3 regions of the Bacillus sp. CGMCC 1.16607 genome follow, and region 2 is predicted to be linked to each of the others. Evidence: riboswitches for the same ligand, from Rfam matches in the RefSeq annotation. Region 2 holds a riboswitch; each other region holds the start of a gene.
The links. Region 2 has a riboswitch for cyclic di-GMP ahead of ACFSO7_RS02580 (S-layer homology domain-containing protein). Riboswitches for the same ligand answer to the same signal wherever they lie in the genome.
Positions count from the first base shown of each region.

Region 1: linked by a shared signal. The riboswitch ahead of ACFSO7_RS01010 (hypothetical protein) and the one ahead of ACFSO7_RS02580 (S-layer homology domain-containing protein) in region 2 are both predicted to bind cyclic di-GMP.
Region 3: linked by a shared signal. The riboswitch ahead of ACFSO7_RS13400 (sensor domain-containing diguanylate cyclase) and the one ahead of ACFSO7_RS02580 (S-layer homology domain-containing protein) in region 2 are both predicted to bind cyclic di-GMP.

Region 1 covers NZ_JBHUJX010000004.1:33,096-38,228, forward strand. The annotation lists gene ACFSO7_RS01000 (methyl-accepting chemotaxis protein) at 55-1,257, opposite strand; gene ACFSO7_RS01005 (hypothetical protein) at 1,315-2,025, opposite strand; gene ACFSO7_RS01010 (hypothetical protein) at 2,087-2,455, opposite strand; cyclic di-GMP riboswitch class I at 2,587-2,673, opposite strand; gene ACFSO7_RS01015 (kinase) at 2,803-3,402, opposite strand; gene ACFSO7_RS01020 (M15 family metallopeptidase) at 3,700-4,380, opposite strand; gene ACFSO7_RS01025 (copper resistance D family protein) at 4,685-5,133, opposite strand, start outside.
Region 2 covers NZ_JBHUJX010000007.1:283,343-288,475, reverse strand. The annotation lists gene tnpB (IS66 family insertion sequence element accessory protein TnpB) at 1-162, opposite strand, end outside; gene ACFSO7_RS02590 (hypothetical protein) at 159-353, opposite strand; gene ACFSO7_RS02585 (hypothetical protein) at 662-1,810, opposite strand; cyclic di-GMP riboswitch class II at 2,172-2,253, shown strand; gene ACFSO7_RS02580 (S-layer homology domain-containing protein) at 2,322-5,133, shown strand, end outside.
Region 3 covers NZ_JBHUJX010000019.1:208,416-213,548, forward strand. The annotation lists gene ACFSO7_RS13400 (sensor domain-containing diguanylate cyclase) at 1-1,061, opposite strand, end outside; cyclic di-GMP riboswitch class I at 1,198-1,281, opposite strand; gene ACFSO7_RS13405 (DoxX family protein) at 1,489-1,854, shown strand; gene ACFSO7_RS13410 (VanW family protein) at 1,911-2,933, opposite strand; gene ACFSO7_RS13415 (GIY-YIG nuclease family protein) at 3,625-4,722, shown strand; gene ACFSO7_RS13420 (PspA/IM30 family protein) at 4,746-5,133, opposite strand, start outside.

The DNA of each region.
Region 1 (5,133 bases), on a different contig from region 2:
GGATCGACCTTTAAAAAAAACTTGTATCATTATAAATCAACAAGGTGAATGCATTTATAATGATACACTGACCTTATTTTCAGCATCTTGCCCCTCTTTAGCTTTCGAAGTTTCATCATCATGATTCCATGTGAATAGTAATTTGTTTACAGCATTTCTTAACTCGATAAGATTCTTTGCTTCTTGAACAAGTTTTTGCATTGTATGTAGTTCATCATCACTAATTTCTATTAGTTCCTCAAACATTTCAACAGATTCCCGAGAGATAGAAGCTATCTCAACAATTGTTGTCATGATCTGCTGAGTGGCAGAAGATAATTCTTCCGTACTTGCAGAAGAATTTTCATTATTTTCAGCAATGATCTTTGTAGTAGATAGAATCTTTTCAAACATGGTTGCAACCTCTACAATGGTCGTATTTGTATCTTTAAATTCTTCCGTTCCCTGTTGCATTGACTTGACAACTATGTCAGTTTCTTCTTGTATATTCTTTACAATATTTGATACCTCAGAAGAAGATTGGCGTGATTGTTCGGCCAATTTTCGAACCTCATCAGCAACAACCGCAAATCCTTTCCCGTGTTCACCCGCACGTGCAGCTTCTATCGCCGCATTCAAAGCTAATAAATTAATTTGTTCTGAAATCCCTGTAATTACTTTTACAATAGTGCCGATTTCATGAGATTTTTCTCCGAGTTTATTTATTGCATCAAATGTTGTATTTACTGTTTGATTAAACTGTTCCATTTTTTCTAAGGAATCCTTTAGCTTCTCGTTTCCTTCTTGAGTTAACTCTAAGGTAAGGTTCGATTGTTCTGAAATTTGATTTGATCTCACTGATAGATCTTCGATAGCCTCTGCCATTTCTTCCATAGATGCAGCGCTTTCTTCTGTAGCTACTAATTGTTTCTTTAATCCTCTACCTACCTCATCAATTGCCGCTCTAACAATATCCGCTTTCTCAGAAGCATATTCACCGATTTCTGCGAGATTTTCTCCTTTTTCATGCACATCTTTTGAAAATGAAAAAAACTTCTCCCTTATACTGCTGAAAAACTCAACCATTTGATTAAATATAGCGTAATCAGAACTTCTTTCATCAACTTTGTTTATGATATTACCTGCTGATATTTCTTTCATTCCATTTAGTATTTCTTTATTAATATGAGGATGATGTTTTAGCGAAAAATATCGGTAAGCAAAATACACCGAAACTCCTATTAAAATAACAATTATACCTAGCATAATAGCTTCCATGATAAATAAATCCCCTAACTCCTATTAATTATTGAAAATGACTTCATTATGAATATTTTAAAGTTCCTTTAAAAGGATATATGTTCCATCCGCTACATTTGCAGGAATACCATTCAACTTACTATTATCCTGATATTTATGAACAATATCATTTCCTTCTAAGTCTTTATATTTTTTCATATTATGATATTTTTCCATTACTCGTATCGACTTCGGGTTTGTCGCTTCACCTAAAACAGCCTTCAACCCTTGTGAGGATGCCTTTGTTATCAATCTATTTCCTAATTGCTGAATAATTTCGTGACGGCCATGTTCAGCTATTACTCCTATCATGAATAAGTGTAATAACTCTCCATCTTGGATGTCTTTTCCGTTTCGTTTTTTATAATCTTCCATGAAACGTTTATCCACATCCTCCAGTACACGCAGAATGACATTCATATCATAAAAAGAACCTTCAAATATATCTTCTCCGATAATCTCTGGTGCATTTGTATCTCCAGCAAGAACACCAACAACTTTTTTATTACAGTCCTGAGCGACTGCGCAATATCCCTGCTCTACTGTAGATTCTAAATAATCCTTGGTAAACTTATAGAAATCTTCATAACCTATGTTTAATTGACCTACCATCGGTTCCTGAACCCATTTTCCTGAAACATCCATTCCAACAAATGAACGAGCTAGACACTCAGCTGCTTCCTGAATTAAAGCTGTTTGTTCCTTCGTTATAATTTCATATGTATACAATTCTAGTGTTGTTTGCACTTATTGAACTTCCTTTCAAATTTCAAAATAAAAGCCCCTTTTAATGTTTTGGGACCTAGCGTTATATCGAATGAGGGACACGATCGACAAATGTACCTGGGAAATCAATTCTTTCAAGTGCATTTCTAACTTGCACTTGAGCAATTTTAGATGAAGGTTTTACTGCAAGGATATCCTTGAAACCTAAGCTAGAATAAAATTGCATCGTTTGCTCTAATTGCGGTACTACTTTCGACGGGACTGGTGTTTGGTGAGTCGCATCGACAACAAACGTATAATCTTTTCTTGATACTTTATTAATTGTTTCCTGTAAATCTATCATATAACCTTCTGCATCCTCAGCTCTCATTAATCCATGCACCTGTACATGTACTTCCTTCGCAGATTCATTAATGGCCATTTTATATTTCTTTTTATCTACAACTATCATCTCTGATCTCCTTTTTTCCTATAGTCTGCTATACTTCATTGTCGACCTTGCACGGTTTTTCTGGGAATTTTAAAAAATAAAAGCTATCCCCTATGTAGATAAGGATAGCCAGATAATCGATTGTTATTATACTTGGCAACCCGACTATCATTATCCAAGAGGATTTTAGACTCGTAGCTTTGCGTCCTTACCTTTCGATAAGTTTGCCTTTTTCAATTTTTTTAAATAGTTCTAATCTCACACTAATATATTACTATTGCATTATAAATTAATTACATTTTTTTGTCGAATTAGAAATATTTTCTTAATTTACAGACAAAAGGACTAACACATTTTAGATAAAGCTATTAAGATTTTAAAACCATATTAGCTTGTGCCTTTGGAAAAACAGTATCTAGGTAAAAGTCTTCTGCTTTCCAGTATCTATTTTGAAACTTTTCAATATTTTTTTGGGTATTTTCACTTTCTCGTTTAAATCTAATCTCCCTTGGACAATCCAAGTAAATGACAAAATCAAAATAATCTCTCCATTCCTTTCTCTGAAGAAATACACCCTCAACAATAATTAGGCAATTTTCTGGTAAACTGATAGTGTGGGTACTATGAGTATCATGCGATGCTTCATAAAGTTGGAGAGTTACCTGTTCTGAAACTTTTAATTTTTGAAAAAGGGATTCTTTTAAGCTGTTAATATCCCATTGTAAGTAGTAGTACTCATACCATTCTTCATAGGATGTATTGTATCTTTTATTTTGTTCAACAATATAATCATCTAGATGAAACACCAATACAGTTAATTTACCCTCTTGCTCTTCCATCTTTCTAATATGATTTACTAATGTAGTTTTTCCTGATCGGCTTAATCCATCAATCCCTACTATAAAACGCTTTTCTTTGTCAGCCATTCCTGAAATAGTTTGTATTATTTCCGTTACTAGCTCTTCCAAATAATTACACCGCCTATCTAGTTAGCTTCAACGCTATGCAGATCATTTTATTTTTTTCTTTTTCCTTTACTCGTTAGCTCTCCTGCTATTAAGCCCAGGAGAAAATTGGTAATAATCAATTCACTTTCACCGGTCACAATTAATGTTAGAACAATAGATACTATCCCAAATAAAAAGCATTTAATGTCATATAAACCTCTCACTTAACCTTTCGATTATTTTTGTGTATTTTTTTAGATTATCATTTCTTATTGTTCCAGAAGTCTCCTTTTAAAATGAATCATAAGTATGTATAGTCTACTTCTTTAATAATTTCTTTAGTTCATTCTCTGATACAGGTAAGTAAAGCGCGTTTTTAGCATCAGTCATTACTGCCCAATACTTATCACCATATGACCAATGCCACCATTCCGTAAAATAATTAACAAAACCAACCGCTACCAAGGCTTCTGCAAGTATCTTTCTATTCTTCTTTGCTTCTAAACTTATATTTTCAGCGTCAAAATAGGTCGCATAATCTGTTTCATGAGGAATAGCATCAAATGGTGTACCAAGATCAAGTTCTCTCCCATAAGAATCTATAAGGGTTATATCCACGGCAGCCCCCGTTGGGTGAGGTGCCACTTCGGGTGGAGCCACATATTTTGAGGCTTCAGCCCTTATAGCGTTTATTTCCTGTATGTTGGAAGTCTCTTTAATTCGATTCATTGAATTTTCAATAGCCATTTCTTGAACATGTAAAGGCCTGTATCCCTCTTTAAGGAGAAAAGACAGACCTTCCGGAAGTAACTTTTTTGCTAAGGAAAGCTTAGTTGCAATCGATAAGCGAACACAAGAAAAATAACGACTCCTCTGTTCAAGAGTTGGGTCTATTTTAATACTAGGGTCAAAGATAGCAAGATTTACAAACGGTTCATTGTAATTAGGATCAACCATCATATTATTTATTCTAGTGTCGCTCATCAAGATTTTCTCCATAATTTTATTCCTCTCCAATGTAAAAATACATCCAATCTTCCTGTTACCACTTGCTCAAACACTACATTTTCAAATTATACTCTTCCATTAATTACAATAGAAGTTTCTTTAATGATACGCTCCCTCACTTGCCATTATTTAGACATAGCTCCCTATACAGAGGTTTCAAAAATAATCCAAATGATCAACCTGTAAATTCCGAGTCCATGCGTCGTAATCACAAGTAGCTACTGCAACAGGATTCCCTCCCCGAAAAAATGAGCCGCCATTTCTATGGCAGCTCATTTTAGTCTATTCAGGCAATTTAAATATTTAAAGTATTCATTAACCCCAGATAGAAAGCTAATATATAGCTAATTCCAAATAAGACCGCTAGTATTGGCTTAACTTTTTTAAAACTAGCCAAAATCAAAAGCAAAAATAGGATAGAAAGGGTAATCAGAATGATCGAATGGAAAGAAGGGTTGATTGTCAAATGAAGAATAGACGAGATATCCTTTCCTATTAACCACTCTACCAATTTAGAAGCACCTTCTGATTTAATGGTAAATTCCACCTCATGTGGAGGTGATAAAGTCCCCAAAATACCAGTTACATAAAAAATAAGAAATATGAAAATACTCTCGGTCTTAATCCAAGGAAGAGGATTAAAAGATAAATTTGATAAAGACCTTTTGGCTAAAACTCCATTTATAAAAGCAAAAACTAAAACAGGTATAATAGAAATGTGTTTTAAAAGTAACATCTGCCCAT
Region 2 (5,133 bases):
ACGATCTTTTTTCCATCCGGCAAACAAGAATATAGAATCGCCATAAGGATCTAATTCAAGAGAATCCTGGACCAGAGTAGCCAATCCGTCAATGCCCTTTCGCATATCCGTCTTTCCACAAATGATAAAGATATTTTTCACATCCGTATAATCATGTTTCACCAATGCTTCAACTCCCTCATGATCGTTTGGATGATCTGCCCCTCTATACCGTTATAAAAGGAGACCTCAGCATTTGCTGTTTTGATCGTGCAGCAGCCAGAGGAATGGGATATCGGAGATGTCAAAGGGAATGTGTACTTGTTTTCTGAATGTAGAGAAACGGGGACAATTGTTAATTTTTCTTGCGGCATAAGGAAAAGCACCTCCTAAAATTTGATACTAGTATCGTACCAGGAGGCGCCGTGAGTTTATATGCGTTGTTTGAATACGGGCTTACATAAAACAGGAGACCAAGACGTAAAAAATGAATAAAAAAAACAAAGTAAGAATAGAGATGAACTCTATTCCTACTTTGTCAACAGCCCCTTAAGCTCTCTTTTTTACCGAACAGAAAAACAATCAAGTCAAATCATCCTTAAGAACTAAAAATTAACTAATTAACGCCTGAGTGCGATTTATAAGAAAGCCCATCAGAACTGATGGGCTATTCATCTTAAGGTTATAGTCCGTAGTATTGTCGCCAATCTTGAATAAACTGGGCTTCTGTGACTCCGAAGTTTTTAACCATTGAATCATTTATACTTTGAGTTCTTAAGCCTTCAATGAAATCAAAAAACTTTTTATGGCTGTATTTTTCCTCAATATAATATATCATTGATTCACTTGGTGCATCTACTTTAAAAAAAGAATCATCTAGCAGTTCCTTTAAATCATTAATGTCTTTTCCGAAATATGACATTGATCCAAGAACTCTTTCTTTGTATACGTCCTTATTATACTTATACCTCATCGTTAATTGATTTTTGGGTAAATGATACTTACTATAATCAATGTGTTGACCATCGACATAGCTTGCAACACCTTCATTTATCCACATCATATTTGATTTGAATTTGTCTCTAATCGAATTAAAGTTTTGGTAAGTATCTTGAAAGGCGTGTGCGAATTCATGCACAAAAACCCCAATAAAATTTTCTTCATTAGAATTATTATACGGAGCAAACTTACTTACATCGATAAGTACTCTTTTGTCTCTAGCGACATATTCTCCATAAGACGTTTGAGCAACCTTCTCGTTTTGCCAAATATACGCAGTTACTCCTTGTGGTAACTTTGTTGCTCCAAAGTAACTGCCGACATCGGTTATTACTTCATCTGCTAAATCAAGTATATAGCCAACTTCTTGATAGGCACTTTCAGTAAGAAAGATGGTTGTCATCGTTGTTTGAAATTTATACCACTTTATAGCACCTGTTGTGTCCTTTGAAACAATATTTCTATTTGAATCGGTATAGATAATTTGTGCTTTACTTAATTGATCTGCTTTTTTTATGAGTTCTTCTATTTTCTTGTTTTTCTCGTTTATTTCATTGATTTTCTCTTCTAGTTGCTGTTTCAGGCTGATATTCTCATCTTTACTTTTATTTAATTCCTCAGTTACTTTGTCTAAATTGGCTTTAAGTTCTTTATTTTCTTTATTCTTTGTCGCAATATTGCTTGTTAAATTCTTTATTTGCTTAGTTAGTGATGCTATTTGCCTTTGAAGCTGTTCAATTGATGGAGATTTAGAAACTGCTAAAACATTGAAGCTTGGTACCGAAATTAACAAAGTTAAAACTAAGGTTAATATAGTAATCTTCTTTTTCATGTAATCTTCTCCTTGTTTTTAATAGATAAGGATAATAGTACCTTCCCAGGCAAAAAATGTCGATGTCTTTTAAGATAGAGAAAACGACACGGTTGCCGTACTAATTAACAATTAAGGCGCCAGGCACCATCCAGGAATATGGAAATGGTACTTTAGTTAGATAAAATTCACTGCCACTCTTAGCTTTTTAAAAAAATCCTTTATTATAACAAAAAGGAGAGTATTCATCATGGTGAAAAACTTTCCTTTTTGTTCGTCTAATAAACTTCTAGTCCTCATCAATTATTTAACATTCAAGAAAAAATCTTTCAATATTAGACAAATTTTGCTAAAGTTAACACTGTAAATATAGTGTTTATACAAAATTCAGGGAGACAATGAAATACATTCTATAATTGGGCACCAGGAATGTATCGAGTCAGTGGTGCAACCGCCCCAATCGACTATTATGATTGGGGTTTTTATTGTGTGATTTTAAATTGAAAGAGGAATTAGAAAGGAGTTTTAAATATTGAAAAGGTCTTACCAAAAGTTTCTGGTTGTATCATCTTCAACGGCAGTTATGGCAAGTATTGTAGCGCCAATCTTACCAAGTAATGTTCTTTCTGCTAAAGCAGCAGGCAAAGAGTTTAGCGATTTAAGCAGTGAAAAGTACTATTATGATGCAGTATTGAGTTTATCAGAACGTGGGGTAATCGGTGGTTTTAATGATGGAACATATAGACCAGATAAAGATCTTACACGTTCAGAAGCAGCTTCTATTCTAGCTAAGGCACTAGGATTAAACAGTACCAATATTAAAGACATAGGATTTAATGATGTGCCAGAAGGAAAATGGTACTACCCAGCTGTTGCGGCACTAGTAGAAAAAGGCATCATTAGCGGTTTTGATCAAAAGACATTTAAACCTGATAAAACAGTAACAAGAGCTGAACTATCCAAAATGCTCACGCTTGCTTTTAACTTAAAAGCATCACCGGCGAAAACAGCTTTCACAGATATACCTAAAAATAAATGGTTTGCTAGTTTTGTAAATACACTAGTAGTAAATGGAGTTACAGATGGGATAACGCCTACTACTTTTGCACCAGACCAAGTTGTCACAAGAGGTCAAATGGCAGCATTTGTTTATCGTGCAGAAAGTACTGTTTTGAAGAATGTGTCGAAAGAATCTACTGTTGAGAAAATTACTGATGGTACTGTGACGTTAAGTGGAACTACATATACATTAACAGATGCGACGAAAACGATATTTAATGGAACAAATGAAGCAGTTTTAAAAAATGCCGTTGTAAAGTTTACTTCAGAGAATGGCGCCATTAAGAGTGTGATAGATTTAGAGATTAAAACAGGTGGAACAGCAAATAGCGCTTTCGTTTTTGATGGGAAAAATGGTGTGATCGAAGGAAATGTGAAGGTTTCTGCGGATAACGTTTCTGTGAAAAATTTGACAGTCAAAGGCGATTTTGTAATTGGAAAAGAAGTAACAAATAGCTTTGCTGCTGACAAACTAACAGTTTCAGGCAAAACAACAATCGCTGGTGAAACTCTGGTAACGGCAGCAAGTGATAAATTCTATCAAACTTTAAAAGCGAAAGGATCTATGAATGCTTTTAAAGTGGCAACGACTTTTTTCGCAAATATTTTATTAAGTAACTCATATATAGGAAAATTGGACGTTAATAAAGATAGTGTGAGAGTTGAGGCGAGAGGGACAACGAATGTATCAGAATTGAGCATATATGCTAATGCGACTATTGCAGCTGACCAAGGGATTGTCATTCCATCAATCAAAGTAGGATCAGGTGCAGAATATGTGGAATTAAATGCCAATGTCTTATCATTAACTATCCAGAATATTAATCCAATAATATTTAATGGTTCCGCAACGATCGGTAATGTGGAACTCGCTGGTAAGGCTTCTATCGTCTTAAATACAACTGGTACAATTCAACAATTAATCGCTCAAAATAAAGAAGCTAACTTAACCATCAATTCAGGAGCGAGAGTTGGAAATATTATTTTGCCAGAAGGTACAAAAGCAAATGACATTATCAAAAACTTTGACCTAATCAAACAAAATATCAACCAAATCGCTGGTCAAGCAAACCCTGATGCAAGACCAACGTCACCGGCACCAACACCAGCTCCAAGTACTGGTGGTGGATCAGGTGACCATGATATAACACCACCAGTTGATAGACCGGTTCCACCTGCAGTTGCAAATGTGACTGTAATTAGCTCAGATACAGACACAGTTAAATTAGGTGGAGTTAAAAATACGATTACATGGAGTGCTAGTTCAACATCTACTGTAGCATTTTATGAGGTATATCGTACCACCAACCCAAATGGAATGACAGATGCTGTAAAAGTAGCTGGTCCTGTTGATAAATCTTTATTAACAGCAACAGATACTACCGTCACGCCAGGGGAAACTTACTATTATACAGTTTATGCAGTAGATAGAAGTGGGAAAAAATCAAGTACCTCTAATGTCTATCAAATCGTCACAGCTAATGACCAGATCGCTACTTTACTTGAACTTACTAAATTAAGATTCGCAGAAGTGAAAAATGCTATAGCGGATTTAAGTTCGATAGAAAAAATTCAATCAGCCTATATTAAGGGATCGTTTGCTTCTATGATGCTGATGGCAGTTGAAAAGGAAGGGGAGACGGCTGCGGAAGAGCTAAATAAATTAAAGGAAGAACTTGATGGGTACTTCCCAGCAGTTCAAGTAGAGCTAAAAAAATTAAGTGAATTGAATCAAGCAAAAGTATTGTTAAGTGTAGTTGAATTTATGTTGGATGATAGCAATCCAGATTTTGATGTGCTAGACAATGCATTACTGGAGGAATTTCAGATACAAGCCTATTTTGCATTAGGTGGGATGATCAAAAAGGAAGTATTCGAAGGGGAGACAGAAGAGGCAAAAGCATTAAAAAGTCGTTTTTCCGCGGTTCAATTGAAAGGTGCCAAGAAGCTAGTGGATTCTTTATTTGTAGATCCAACAAAAGCGGTAGATGATCTGAAATTAAAGCCAGAAATAAATGGTTTCGTAATGATGATGATAGCTCAAAGTGTACAATCATTACCCGATAGCAATGAGAAAACAGCTCTACAAAATAAAGTACAAAAGGCGATAGAGCTATTGATGTCAACATTTGTAACACTAATCGCTGATACATCAAATAATGATACTCAACATGATATTAGAATCATGGAACAACCAATTAATCGAAATTGGCAAGAAAACATTACAAGCGTATATGTGGATGGAATTGAAATTAATAAAGATAGCTGGTATGTGGATGGAGGTT
Region 3 (5,133 bases), on a different contig from region 2:
CCAGAACTGACTGATACGATGATTGAGTGTTCTAATATGATAAGTGGATTTTGTTTGTAATACTCCATCAAATTATCATAAAGATTCTCCATCTCGTTTTCTAATGGAGATTTCATGATAATCATAAACTCATCTCCCGCGTAGCGGTAACCCTCAATGTTCTCCCCACAAACACTCTTGATTCCATCTGCCAATATCTTTAAATATCTATCGCCGATATCATGACCGAAATTATCATTTACCTTTTTTAAATGATCTGAATCTATCATGATAAGGGTGATTTCTTGATTATTATCATTAATCATTTTTGATAAATCATCATGGAAAGCTCGGTGATTTTTTAACCCCGTTAATTCATCTGTTTGAGACATGACAAAGATCCTTCTGTATAGTCTGGCCGTTTCGATTGAATTGATCACCTGAGTCCCAATGATTTGCAGTAATTCTTCATGCTCTTTTCGATAGGCAAAATCCGAATAGCTTTGAGCAGAAATCACTCCTCTGACATGATCATCAATAATGACAGGTACAAACAGACATGATCTAGTGATACCATCTGATCCATATAGAGCATTATATTCTTCTGATTGAGCTAACTGTTTCTGATGGACAATTTCCCTTGATAAAATCGCCTGGGTGGTATAATTATCACCTAATTCACGTATAATTGGTGGATAGTATTCCCCTTTATCCATAACAAACGTGAAATCTATCAATGACTCAGCTTCATTATAAAAAGCAATAAAAAAAGATTCCGTGTTCATAACTTGAGAGACCATTTCATACGCTTTTTCAAGAAGTATATCCTCGTCCAATGTTTTACTACAAATTTGAGCAAAATCATGTAAAATTTTATAATGCTTATTCAACCAGCTCATATTTTCCATCTGATCATTTATTAATTCTAATTGAAGTAAGACGGAATCTACTATTTCTTTTTCTTCCCTATCTCCAATATGTTTTTCAAATTCTTCAAGAGTTTCTTTTGAAAGAATATTTTTTTGAACTCCAATATTTTTAAGCAAATGATTAATTAACGATAAAATCTCCTTATTTCCCATATTTAACACTTCCATAAAGGTATTTACACAAACTACAGACTTACTATATTAAAAAACAAATACAAATGACAAGAAAAAAATAAAAAAAAATAGATAAGTCGTTAACCGATTCATCTATTACCAAAAAGCAGGAATTTTCGGTAACTGGCTGGCATTATCATTCGACTTAGCCCCTTTAGTTTTGCGTCCTCATTTTTCAATGAGTTTGCCTTTTCTAAACGTACGCTATTTAATTATTCAGCATAATCCATAAATATCCACTACCTTAAATATATAGTGCTTACTAACCATAGTCAATGGCTAATGGTTAGGCAATCTTCGACAAAATATGGAAATAATTAGGCGCAATAATATAGACAAACTACATGAATTTAGTATGAAAGTTTGTCCACTCTTGAACATATAGTTTAACAAAGGGGGAATGGATTTGAATACATCTCTGTCAACTTATAAATTAATTCGATATACAGTAGCTTATGTTTTTATCATTTCGGGCTTGATGAAGCTAATTAGCGTTGAATTAGGAAACTACTTTATCAATTTAGGCCTGCCTTTTCCACTTTATCTGAAGTATGGGGTAGCTACGGTAGAAATGATTTGCGGTTTATTCCTAATAGTGAACAAACACGTTAAACAGACGACGATTCCGTTAATAGCAATTATGATAGCAGCGATTATATTAACAAAAGTTCCAATACTACATACTGGCTTTATGGCATTTGCTTTTAATGCTAGATTAGACATTATTATGTTAGTTCTACTATTCATTCTTTACACACGTAATCATCATTAATAATGAACTAAAAGGTAGGCACTACTTAATTGAAGTTGCCTACCTTTTTCACTAATTTATCTATTTACGATAAGGCTTTGATTTGCTTTCGATGTTCTTACTTCTATAGTAAGTGCTCCTTTATTAATAACTGCTTTTAATAAGAAAGGCGCCCCTGTCGTATTCTGAAATCGAAAATCAAGTCCTCCATAGGATACAGTGGCATCTCTTCCTTTTGGCACATACCCGACATTCACTGAGTGGTGATGTTTTTCTACATAAGCTACACCGAGTTTATCTACAGCATTAAATAATGTAGAGGATGTTTGGCAAATTCCACCACCAATCCCTTCGACCAATTTCCCATTCACCGCTTCCATTGCTTTTTGATACCCATGTGCCTCATCACTAGGACCAACTGTCGTATTGAAGGAAAAAATGTCGCCAACTCCAACAATGACATTATTGATCGCATGTGCTGATAACTCGATATTTTTCGTTCTTCCCGCTACACTACTATTAAAATACGTCGTAAACGAGGCGATTGCCACTTCTCCCAAATTAGAAACCTCTTCGGGCTTATATCCACTTTCAGTAACATAAAGAGGTAATTCAACCGTTCCACCTTTTAAAGACGCATTTATCACCTTTTCCACTAACTCCGATTCCTCAAGTATGATACGTGGACTTCCTTTTATCACCTGACCATTTTCATCTAATTTGTCTGGAATCATTCTTTGGTCATAGCCGTTGATTGTTTCTGTTCCTCTTGCAATCGTTTTGACCCAACCTTCAATTTCCTTTTTATAATTTTCGTTATCCGTTCCAAATCCTAACTCTAACGGATTAATAGTTTTGATAACTTGTTTCGTGTTAGGATCTACCACTTCAACTAAAATGACCTCTTCTTCGTTTTTTTCCTCCAATGGCTTTTCCTTATCTTTATCCAACGCTTCTTTCTTCTCTAATTCAATTTGTTTCTGTAATTCAACTATTTTTTTCTCTAATTCCTTTTCCCTCGTTGTTTTTTCTGAACATCCAGCTAATCCTATCAAACTAGCAGTCAAAATCATCGATGTTACCCATGTAATCTTCCCCATTGATCTCCCAACTTTTCCTTTTTTTGTCCTAAGTCATAGGCTGTCAGTCACATTCCCCATTGTATTCACACCTCTATGTCCATATTCCTTAAGACAAACTCATTTGGAAAAAAATTCAGAAGCGCCTTGATCAGCCCCGACAAGCAAATGCCGACCCAAAGAGGAGGTTTGCTCTTTAACTTCATCTTTGGGGCGCCATTTGATCTCGAGGTCGACAATAGCACGACGTCCTGTCGCATTGTCGACACTTGTACATCCTATACTTCGGGGCTAGGCGCTGGAGCTAGATTACGAAAAACTCCTTCAGAGTTAACCACAACTTATAAACTATATTTCTAAGCTCACCACAAATTAAACATTTGCCATATGGAAATCTGATTTTATAATAATGTTAGAATTAAACTCCGAGATTCCTAGTTTTTAAATAAGGCACTTTTCATAAATTTTGTTTTTCTTGAACAAGTAGAATGGTTGATTTCCACTGCAGGTTGCTCGCTTTCCGCGGGGCGGGCGGTGAGCCTCCTCGGAGTGTACGCTCCTGCGGGGTCTCACCTGTCCCGCTGCTCCCGCAGGAGTCTCGCACCTTCCGTTCCAATCAATCTCTATATCAACAGTTTGCGTTTCCAAAGTTTTAAAACAACAATCTTTGCGAAAAGAGACTTAAATAAAATTAGGTTAGGAAGGAATAGATATGATTTTACAAGAAAAGGTGCAGACTCTCCCTTCATCCCCTGGTGTTTATTTAATGAAAGATTCCGTCGGCGGAGTTATTTATGTAGGTAAGGCAAAAAATCTTAAAAGACGAGTTCAATCATATTTTCGAGACTCAAAGGGGCATTCTCCAAAAATAAAAAAGCTAGTAAAACATTTGAAGGATTTTGATTACATTCTGACCGATACAGAATTTGAAGCTTTTTTGCTGGAATGTCACTTAATAAAAGAAATCAAACCAATCTACAATCGAAAAATGAAAAATCCTGGGTCATTTGTCTATATTAAGATTCACCAGACAAAAAGGAGCCCCAAGATTGAAATAACCAATTGGTTCATGGAGGATGACGATCATTTTTATTTCGGTCCCTATACAAGTAGAAGTACTGTGGAAAAAGCAATCCAAGGTATTAAAGAATGTTTTCAATTACTTTGCTCGAATCCCGCAAACAGCGGGTCTGCCTGTTTAAACTATTCCTTAGGATTGTGCAATGGAATTTGCCTTGGTGGTTCTGCGGTAGAAGAATATAACCGCATCATTGAAAAAGTCATTTCCTTACTTAATGGTACCGACATGGGCCTTATTAATGAAATGCAGCAAAAGATGCATAATGCTTCGCTTCATTTTGATTTTGAATCAGCAGCCAAGTATAGAGATCATATAGATGCAGTAGCCTTCTTACTAAAAAAAGAAAAAGTGATTGAATTCACAGAGCAGAACAAAAATATAGCCATCATCGAATCATTGACTCCATCAACTATCAAGCTTTTTCTTATTAAGAGGACAGAAATTCTTTTTACTGAAAAGTATGTTCTTAATGACTTTCAATTAGGGGATTTAAGATCAATAATAAAGGAAAAAATATTGATGTATTTTAAAATGAAGGATAGAACATTTGTTGAAGTGGACAGAAATGAAATCGATGAAGCTCAGATTATATATAGTTATCTAACTAGCAAGCATTGCAACTATTTTGTTATCCAAGATAACTGTTTAGAAAATGAGAACAATGCCAAACTAGGTGAAGAAATAACCCAGTTACTTGAAATTCAATACACAAAAAAACACTCAGGTTGAGTGTTCTTTTGTGTTACATATGATTACGAGATCGATTTGTTTTCTCCCATCTCTTTCTCTAATTGAGCAACTCTTGCATCAATCGTACTGCGGTAATAAGAATGATTTACTTGGTGTTCTAAACGATCCAGATAACCTTCAATTTCTTGGAAACGAGAAATTGATGAATCGGAATAAGTATTGGATTTCAAAACTTGGTCCATACGGTGGTTCGCTCTTGTTACATTTTCACGTCCCATTAATTCTAACCGACGTATATTCATATCTTTCAGTTTGTGTTTCATTTTTTCATATTTTCTTTCTAATTCCCCGAGCTGCCCGATTACTTGTTTTAGGGACTCATTTAAGCGTTCGGCACGTCCAGCATATTGCTCTAACTCAGCTACTGCAAATTGATAAAGCTCCGTTTCC